Linked DNA regions of Roseimaritima multifibrata. The main gene of each other region encodes a partner of the protein of the gene in region 2 in a complex. Links are inferred from orthologs where the notes say so. Each region holds a gene or a part of one and is shown on either strand. Other genes may lie near its edges.

Region 1 (4,759 bases), 390 kb from region 2 along the record:
ACCCGTGCAGCGAGTCGGCTGGGAATGAATCGCAACACCCTGCACAAGAAGATCAAGGACTACGGAATGGATCAGCCACCGTCCGCCTCCTGATCACCGTCTGAGTTGTTGGGCAATGGTCGCCTTTCGCTCGGGGGATGAAAAGAATAAATGAAGAAAGTCTGGCTCCCCTCGCCCCTAAGCAAGCTCTTTGTTGCGGAAGAAATCTCTGCTAGCTCATTGCGTGATCTCTGCCTCTTTCTTTGATTTAGTGGAGCTCGCTTGGGGGAGAGGGGGAGATTTCCAGCTGGCGATTTTGCAGCGAAGACGCGGTGAAAGCCTCGGATTTCAGCCGATTATGTCACGCCTTGCCAACGCTGTCGGCCCCTCTCCCCCAGCCCCTCTCCCCCAAAACAAGCCTTTGAATCGTACTTAATTGCATTAGCTGGCGAACCGATGATCCGGTATCAAACCTGTTTTAAGCGAGCTTGTTTTGAGGGCGAGGGGAGCCAGACTTTCTTCACTTATTCTTTTCACGCCCCCCCCCCCCGCGAAAGGTTGGCGTGAGTGAGAAGCTCAAGGCGTGACCAATATCCGTCGCGAATAAATCGCACGTCCCGAGCGAAAGCCGCTTTCAGGGAGCGTTCTTTCGTGAAGCGAAAGGGGACAATCGAAAGGTGACGGTGCCGCAGTAGGAACTACCGTCTGGCGACGGTAACTACGGCAGAGAGGCAGCTATCCTTCTGTGCATCGTCGATCGCGGGTGCCAGTTACTAGTTGGTGAATTCACGTTCGACGAACGTTGTATCGCAGTTTCCTGCGATGAATTCAGGATGTTGCAGGACTTTGTCGTGGAAGCTGGCGGTCGTCGAAATGCCTTCGATTGCCAATTCTTTCAGAGCCCTTCGCATCGTGGCGATCGCTTCCAGTCGTGTCGGCTGGTAGACAATCAGTTTCCCGATCATCGAATCGTAATACGGAGGTACCGTATAGCCCGAGCAAACGTGGGAATCAAAACGAACGCCCAAACCGCCTGGGGCAAACATGTGCTGAATTTTACCTGGATTGGGTTGGAAGCCTTTGTCGGGATTCTCGGCGTTGATGCGGCATTCGATAGCGACCCCGCGGCATGGAATGTCTTCTTGTTTGAAGGGAAGAGGTTCGCCGGACGCGACAAGGATCTGCTGCTTGATCAGGTCGATGCCGGTGACCATTTCGGTGACGGGATGTTCGACTTGAATTCGGGCGTTGACTTCGATGAAGTAGAAATCATCGTTCTTGTCGACGATAAATTCGACCGTTCCCGCATTGGTATAGTTGGCGGCTCGAATCATTCGCACGGCCGCTTCGCAGATCGCGGTCCGTTTTTCTGGCGATAGCGTCGGGCTGGGGGCTTCTTCGATCAGTTTTTGATGGCGACGTTGAACGCTGCAATCGCGTTCATAAAGATGAACCACGTTGCCATGTTCATCGGCGATCACCTGAACTTCGATGTGCCGAGGTTTTTCAATGTACTTTTCGATGTAGACGGCTCCGTTACCAAACGCCGCTTGGGCCTCGGTGCGGGCTTGCGATACGGCGGTTGCCAGGACCGATTGGTCGACGGCCACTCGCATCCCTTTGCCTCCGCCACCTGCGGTTGCTTTGATCAGGACAGGAAATCCGATTTCGTTGGCAACGCGAATCGCTTCATTGTCATCATCGATCAACCCGTCACTCCCGGGCACTACTGGGACTTCGGCCTTGATGGCCAGCGACCGGGCGGTGTTTTTATCGCCCAGCATTTCCATCGCTTCGGGGCGAGGCCCGATGAAGTCAATTTTGCAGCTCCGGCAAACTTCGTTGAAGTGAGCGTTTTCGGCTAGGAATCCATAACCCGGATGGATCGCGTCGACATCCCCTAGCTCCGCAGCGCTAATGATCCGGTCGATGCGCAGGTAGCTGTCCGCGCTCCGCGCGGGGCCGATGCAAAACGCTTGATCGGCATAACGAACATGAGCCGAATCGGCGTCCGCTTGGCTGTAGACGGCAACCGATTCGATCCCCAATTCTCGGCAGGCACGGATGACACGAAGGGCAATTTCGCCACGATTGGCAATCAGGATCCGGTTGTACATGACCGTTTAGCTATCTAAAGAATTTGGGGGTAAACCAGTGGGAGCCTAGGCAGTGATTTTGCCGAGAGGCCAGAAAACGCGGTACCTTGGCTGAAAGACCTAGGCCGAGGTATCGATTTTGAAGAGCGGTTTATCGAAATCGACAGGTTGCCCGTTTTCGGCAAGGACTGCGACGACTTTCCCGCTGACTTCCGCTGGAATTTCGTTGAAGACTTTCATGGCTTCAACGATGCAGATCACGGTGTCGGGGGAAACCATCGCACCGACTTTGACAAAATTCTCGGATTCAGGATTCGGTTTTGTGTAGAAAGTCCCGACCATCGGTGATTTGATGGTCAAAATATTGGGGCCGTCTCCAGCCGGTTCGGCAGGTGTTGCAGCTGCGACCGGGGCCGCCGCCATGGGGGCAGGCATGGCCTGCAAAGGCTGTGCACCGCCCCGTTTTAGACTGATTCGGTCGGTATCTTGCTGGAGATCGATCTCTGCCAGGTCGTGCTGCTCCATCAATTCGATCAACTCTTTTAGCTGATCGATCCCAAATACGTTGACCGCTTCGCGTTTCCCACCTGCATTCATACGACGTCGTCTCACTTATTGTGATAAAAATCTATGTGACCGGCCGCGACGAGCCGTTGTCTTTAACCGGTTGTTTTACAGGAAAACGATCATGTCATCGAGGCCCTTTGCGAGCGACGACAAGACTTCGTTTCCTTCCGGGGTGACGAGAACGTCATCTTCGATACGAACGCCAAACTCGCCGGGCAAATAGATCCCAGGTTCTACCGTTACGACCATCCCCGATTCCAGCGTTTCTTCGCTTGTTGACGCCATCCGGGGGGATTCGTGGACCTGTAATCCGATTCCGTGCCCCAGTCCGTGGCCAAAATAATCTCCAAACCCCGCTTGGGCAATCACGTCTCGGGCAGCCCGATCGATTTCTTTTAGAGGGATTCCGGGACGAATTTTTTCGATCGCGGTTTGCTGCGCCAACAGCACCACTTCGTAAACTTCATGGAAACGGTCGCTTGGAGGACCGATCGACAGCGTCCGCGTGAGGTCGCTGGTATAGCCTTGGAATTTTGCCCCCCAGTCGACCAGCAACGTCGATGCCTGATTGAGAACCTGAGATCCGGGATGGGCGTGAGGCAATGCGGCGTTGGCGTCGATTGCCAAAATGGGAGCAAATCCGCAGCCACTTGCCCCCAGTTCTCGCATCGTCGATTCCAGTTCATGGGCCATCTGCAATTCGGTCCAGTCGGGCCGAAGCCGAGCTCGAATGGAGAGAAAGGTTCGTTCCGCAATCGAAACCGCTCGTCGCAAAATGGCGATTTCGTCTTCGTCTTTGATTAATCGCTGAGCTTCGATAAACGCCGAAGTTGGCACCAGCGTGCGGGCCCCGAGCGATTTAGCCAATTTTTGATAGTCGTTCCAGTGCAGATGATTGGCTTCGAATCCGATCGATTGACAGTCTGCCAGCTGACTGGCTGCGGCTTCTTCGATTAATTGGTACATGTTTTTATCGGGGCCGCGGACCAATGCCGGAAGCTGCGGGCATTCCTGCTGCAGTTGCGTTTCATAGCGTCGGTCGCTTAACAGCGTCGCCCCGTTTTCTGTCAACAGTAGGACCGTGCTGTCCCCGCTGAATCCGGTCAGATAGCTCACATTGGTTTCGTTGAACACAAAAAGTGCGTCGACTTGGTGACTAGAAAGCCGGGAGCAGGCTTCTTGCAGGCGGGCCGAATAATTCACAGGTCAGGTCCCTAAATATGGATACGGAAGGATCGAGCGATATCTAACAAACGCCGTGCAGGTCGGATGCCGTTCCAGCCGAATCCGCGAATGGACCGGCCTCATTTTTTTTGGCGTTGCAGATCCTCGACCGAGGCAGCACGGTTCATTGATTGAATCTGGATCGCCGTTCGTTCGGCGAAACGAGGCGTCGTCAACGCTCCGCTCATGGCGCGAAAGGCTACACTGAAAACGCTCGGTTCTAAACCGTTGGACAATAACAATGCGAGCGACGACGAGCAATCACCGTTTCGGTACACTAAGTCCACTCGGAAAGCCTGTCGTCTTTTCATCTAGCTTAACCTTGGATTGCGGGGGATGACCGTGTCGACCGACCCTTTTGCCGTTTCGAATCATCCGGTTCCTGCCATGCCCACTCCGCCAGCACGCGGATTGGGAGGGCTGTTCATTGTGTTGTCGGTTATCGCCGCCATTTCGTTGGCGCTCTGCTGTGGAATGGGCACGCTTGCCTATTTTTCAATGCAACAGTTTCTGGTTGGGGAGGTCGCGGCATCGCTTCCCGAGCGTCAAAATTCTTTTGCTGACGATTCAGCTCGTTTTGAACAGTCGCTTGCAAGTTTGCCAGAGAAGCCTTCTCCCGATCCAAGTTTGCAGAAATTTGTTGCCTCGGCGATCGCAACCCTTCAAGAAGAAGGGGAGCCTCCTTTCAGCACAGACATGTTTTTGGAAGCGGTCCGCCAAAGCGAGCATAGCGGCGGCAACCTGTCGATGGCGAACCGGATTCAAATTAGGCATTGGCTGAACTTGTATCAGCCGCAACCGGATGTCGCACCGCTTTCACGCATCCTGCAATTTCATCTTTCCGAGGAGGGGAGATTGGCTTCGGTCGATCTGCTTTTTTACAGCGATGAAAA
Region 2 (5,113 bases):
GCGTCCGAGTGAACGCCCGCCTGCTTCTCGGTGGGCACGTCAATGCCGCCTACTTTCTTAGCGGAACGGCGCGAGCCGTCCGGCCCAGTCGCATAGAAGACACGATGTATTTGCCGAACGGCTTGCGCCGTTCCGCTAAGAAATTCGCCCGTAGATGGCATTGGGCCAAGCCTTCTGGCAAGCGCATAGAAGACACGATGCATTTGCCGGACGGCTTGCGCCGTTCCGCTAAGAAATTCGCCCGTGGATGGCATTGGGGCCAAGCCGTCTGGCAAGCACATAGAAGACACGGTGTATTTGCCGGACGGCTTGCGCCGTTCCGCTAAGAAAGTCGCCCGTAGATAGCATTGGGGCCATGCCGGCTGGCAATCGCATAGAAGACACGGTGTATTTGCCGGACGGCTTGCGCCGTTCCGCTAAGAAAATCGCCCGTAGATGGCATTGGGCCAAGCCGTCTGGCAAGCACATAGAAGACACGGTGTATTTGCCGGACGGCTTGCGCCGTTCCGCTAAGAAAGTCGCGCGTAGATGGCATTGGGCCAAGCCTTCTGGCAAGCACATAGAAGACACGATGCATTTGCCGGACGGCTCGCGCCGTTCCGCTAAGAAATTCGCCCGTAGAGGGGATTGGGTCTTCACCCTCGCGGAATTAGCAGAGAAAGTCTTTTCTTAGCCGCGCCAGATACTGCTGCAGGGGTCGCGGGTTTCCTCGTTCATCCAGCAGACCGCTGTACGGAAAAATATGCGGCCGCGAATCATCCCAGCCTTCCCAGATAATTCCATGGACAAAATTCTTTGCCAACAGAGTCCGGATAAACCCACCCGCTAAGCGGAGTTGGTTCTTTTCGGGAATGGCCGGCGGCGGGGATCCCAGCAACACGTCCGTTGGGCGAAGTGCTCCGGCGTCGATTCCACTATTTGCGGCAACCGTTAATTGACACATCAGTGGCAGGCCTAACACTGCCCAGCGGTCAACCAATTGGCTGAAATCCAAGTTGGTCCGTGGGAGCGTTCCGATCTGCTCGTAATTCATTCGCAGTTCCAGTCCGATCCCGGCCAACCCCAATCCGGCTCGCACCAGTGCGTCCGCACAATGCAGTGGCGAGATACCTTCACGCTCACGGCTTAAGTATTCACCGAAGGGTTGGTCAAAAGCGACAATCACGGGAGTCCGTGGATCGACACGGCGAACGGTTTGGACCACCGCGACGGCTAACCGCATCACTTGGTCTTCGCTTAAACGGATGGGGCCTTTGGTATTTAACCCCGCCGCACAATTCCATAAATGGACTCGGCCGACATATCGCCGAACGGCCTGCTCGGCAAAGCGGCAGACAGCATCGATCAAACCATCGAAATTGTCTTCAAAAAGGTAAAGCCAATGCGGGAGCAATTTATCTTGGAAATCAAACAGAGGACCTGCGATCACGCGCAGCCCATGCTTCTCCGCCCAGGCAAACATTTTATCGACCGCATCGAAATCCAATCGCCCGGCGTCGGTTTCGACATCGGCCCAAGAAAGCCGAACGGCGACCGTGTTGCAGGTTTCCACATACATCTGGGTCTGTGCTTCGGTCGGCGGCTGTGCCGGCTGCATCGACACCCCCAGCAGCGTCCCCAATTGCCCCTCATGGTCTCGCCGGAACGCGAGGGCCTGGGCTGCGTAGGATTCCAGTAAATCAGCAGAGGCGGCCTCCAGATGCCGAATCGCCTTCATCGCATCTTCCCCCGCGGCGGCAGGATTAGCGATCCGCTGGGCGGCATCCAGGAAGAAAGAGGTTCCCTGAGCCAATAAATCTTTAAAATTTTCGGACATCCTCAGGCCCGACCGTTCCCAGACATCGGCTTGAGTACGGACCCGATAACAGGAGCCGCGAGCCAATTCGAGGGCCAAATTGTAGGGTCCGTCGCCGGGACGCAGGCTGCAGGTCGTCAAGGTCACCGGGCCATAGCCCGGGATATTCCAAGGAACCGAAAGTTTAGCGGATTCATCGGCGCGACGAGAAATCGTCATCCGCCCATCGGCAAAGCGTGTTTCTCCCTCCGACGGAATACTCTCGATTCCGGTTAGGTACGCGTATTTCCAGAGAGACCGCTCTTCTCCGAAAGCCCCCTGTTCGAGCAGTAATTCGGGAATGTCGAAATGGAATTGGCCCATAATTTGAGGCAGCCAGACCGTCCGAAAAGGCGAGTAGGAGTATCGGGCAGCGCAAGCTGCGTAGTTAAGGAACCGTCAGAATTTAACGGGCAATGCAGTTTCGTTCAATTCATGTGAAAAATCGTCACTAGTGGGGGCAGGCAAAAACCGGACTCTGTGGATAAACTGTGTACGTATCTGAATTCCTGATTTATTGTCGCCAAATCCCATGCCAGATTCCGTGACCGCACCTAGCAAATCTTCGGCCCCCTCTTCTGACGTGAATTCCCTTCCAGCGGGGGAAGACGCAGCAGACTCATCCGTCCCTAAAAAGCGAGGTGTCCCCGAAGGCCTTTGGATCAAATGCCCCGGGTGCGGAGCTTCACTGTATCGCAAAGAAGTGCAACGGCGGCGAAACGTTTGCCCGAACTGTGAATATCATTTCTACGTCTCGGCTCGCGAACGGATCACCCAAGTGCTCGATGACGGCACGTTTGAACCATGCGACGAAGAACTATCGCCGACCGATCCGTTGGAATTTTCCGATCGTAAGCGTTATGCCGACCGTCTGGTTTCGGAACAAAAACGGACCGGATTGACCGACGCAGTGATTACCGGGACCGGAATGATCCGGGCACGTCGTGTTGCATTTGCAGTTACCGATTCGGCATTTATCATGGGGAGCATGGGCTCGGTCGTCGGCGAACGTTTAACCCGACTGATCGAACGTGCTACCGATCAGAACCTGCCACTTATCATCGTTAGCGGCTCGGGCGGTGGAGCCCGAATGCATGAAGGGATCCTGTCGCTGATGCAAATGGCAAAGGTCTCCGCTGCATTAGCACGCTATGACAAAGCCGGTGGTTTATTTATCAGCGTCCTGACCAATCCAACGATGGGTGGTGTCGCCGCCAGTTTTGCGTCTCTGGGAGACCTGGTGGTTGCCGAGCCCAAGGCGTTGATCGGGTTCGCTGGCCCCCGCACGATTAAAGCGACGATTGGAATCGAACTTCCCGAAGGATTCCAAACCAGCGAATTCCTCATGGAACATGGCTACATCGATCGAATTGTGACCCGGGAACGACTTAAAAGCGAAATTGCTCAAGCGATCGACTACTGCGGGAAATAATCATGGGGATTTTCGATTCACTAAAAGGTCTCCTCAAAGGATCCAAGGATCCGGCGAGCGAGGACGCAAGCCAATCGGCAAAGTCGTCGAAAAATCCTAAAAATGCGAAAGCTCCCAAAACTCCCAAAAAGCCAGCCAAAAAAGGGACCGCCCCCAATCGGACCAAGTGCGATGTCGAACTCCGCTTCGAACGCCTGCGGTCGTCGGTCTCCGGAACGATGGGGAATTTTTTCTTAGCTCATGACCGACAGCTGGACCGAAAAGTCGGCGTCAAGATTTGCGACCCGGAAAAGGTCGATCTGTTTGAAGCTCGATTTAAAGGGCTTAAAAAACCGACCGAGGGTGAAATTGCCATGCAAATGGATCATCCTCTGGTCATGGAAACGCTTGAGCATGGTGAAACGACGCGAGGTGAACGCTACCTCGTGATGGAATACATCGCCGGCCCCAACCTCCAGCAAGTGGTCCAGTCCGCGGATGCTAATCTGGTTGCGGGAAAACGAATCAATCTGATTCGCCAAATGGCCCAGGCAATCCAGTACGTTCACCGAAAAGAATTCATTCACCGAGACATCTGCCCGCGAAACTTTATCTGCCTGCCAGACCTGGTAGGGCTAAAGCTGATCGATTTTGGGCTGACCGTACCGGCAACCCCTCCGTTTATGGCTCCGGGAAATCGAACGGGAACCCCGATTTATATGTCGCCCGAAATTGTCCGCCGGCGTCCCACGGACAAACGAGTCGACATCTTTTCGTTTGGTGTTTCAGCCTACTGCCTGCTGACGTTTGAATTTCCTTGGAATATCGTCGAAACCACAGGGCGTGCGGCACTGCAGCACGACACGCTGCCACCGATCGATATCTTTGAACGCTACCCCGATTTGCAGCCGCGAATCGGACGGGCCATCATGTCCTGCCTGGCCCCCAAGCCAGAAGACCGGACACCCTCGATGGACAAATTTCTGCAGCAGATCAGCGGCATCGACCAGGAAACCGCTCAAGCCGAATGATCCGCCAGCCCGATTTCGTGTTGACCAGGGCAGCGAACGGCAGACGCACGCAAAACCGCTTGCCCCGGGGCTAACGCTGAATGCCACCGGCTTTCGCGTCTGTGGGTGGTTTTTCTATGCGGTTGCCGGACGGCTCGCGCCGTTCCGCTAAGAAATTCGCCCGTAGACGCCAAAGTAGAGGGCACGGGGCCAAGCCTTCTGGCAATCGCAAAGAAGACACAATGAACTTGCCGGACGGCTCGCGCCGTTCCGCTAAGAAATTCGCCCGCAGACGCCAAAGCAGAGGGCACGGGGCCAAGTCTTCTGGCAATCGCATAGAAGACACAATGAAATTGCCGGACGGCTCGCGCCGTTCCGCTAAGAAATTCGCCCGTAGACGCCAAAGTAGAGGGCACGGGGCCAAGTCTTCTGGCAATCGCATAGAAGGCACAATGAACTTGCCGGACGGCTCGCGCCGTTTAAGAAGATGGCTGGCACTGGGCTGACGTCCCACGGGATTCACCGCACCGCCCGGCAGCCTCTGCGTCGCCCCGGAAGCGACAGACTGGAGGGTTTAGGCGGACCTTGCGGGCTCCGCTAGAATCTTCAACTTTCTTGGCTTCCCTGGCCGATAAGTAACGTGATGTAGGAAACAGAGCACTTTACCTCATGGAAGAGAACCCGCGGTGCGCGGACCATTCGGTCTCCGCTGCGCCGGCACCTTGAGGTTCTTAGTGATGCGCACCATATCTTATGGGATTCCAATCCTTATTCTTGGAATCCTGGCCGCCCTTCCCTTTCGTCGAACTTCGACGGAATCGGTTCCGATTGCGACGCCCCGTTCGTTCGATTCGGGTG

Evidence for each region.
Region 1: the proteins of accD (region 2) and accB are in contact, whole or in part, in a solved structure (PDB 8UXZ), measured with the Escherichia coli proteins. The link is inferred for Roseimaritima multifibrata from one-to-one orthologs.

What each region holds. Positions count from the first base shown.
Region 1 is NZ_CP036262.1:2,936,692-2,941,450, forward strand. What follows is about bases 935-3,689. They hold accB (acetyl-CoA carboxylase biotin carboxyl carrier protein), read right to left. Parts: upstream 2,673-3,689; coding sequence 2,196-2,672; downstream 935-2,195. Other genes in these bases: accC (acetyl-CoA carboxylase biotin carboxylase subunit), read right to left, coding at 935-2,096; FF011L_RS10705 (M24 family metallopeptidase), read right to left, coding at 2,748-3,689. In the rest of the region: FF011L_RS10690 (sigma 54-interacting transcriptional regulator), read left to right, coding at 1-93; more of accC, read right to left, coding at 753-934; more of FF011L_RS10705, read right to left, coding at 3,690-3,845; FF011L_RS10710 (tetratricopeptide repeat protein), read left to right, coding at 4,203-4,759. UniProt on the Escherichia coli protein: This protein is a component of the acetyl coenzyme A carboxylase complex; first, biotin carboxylase catalyzes the carboxylation of the carrier protein and then the transcarboxylase transfers the carboxyl group to form malonyl-CoA.
Region 2 is NZ_CP036262.1:2,544,917-2,550,029, reverse strand. Bases 1,387-4,316 are described here. They hold accD (acetyl-CoA carboxylase, carboxyltransferase subunit beta), read left to right. Parts: upstream 1,387-2,366; coding sequence 2,367-3,266; downstream 3,267-4,316. Other genes in these bases: FF011L_RS09280 (serine/threonine protein kinase), read left to right, coding at 3,269-4,276; FF011L_RS09290 (glycoside hydrolase family 10), read right to left, coding at 1,387-2,158. In the rest of the region: more of FF011L_RS09290, read right to left, coding at 650-1,386; FF011L_RS09275 (hypothetical protein), read left to right, coding at 4,993-5,113.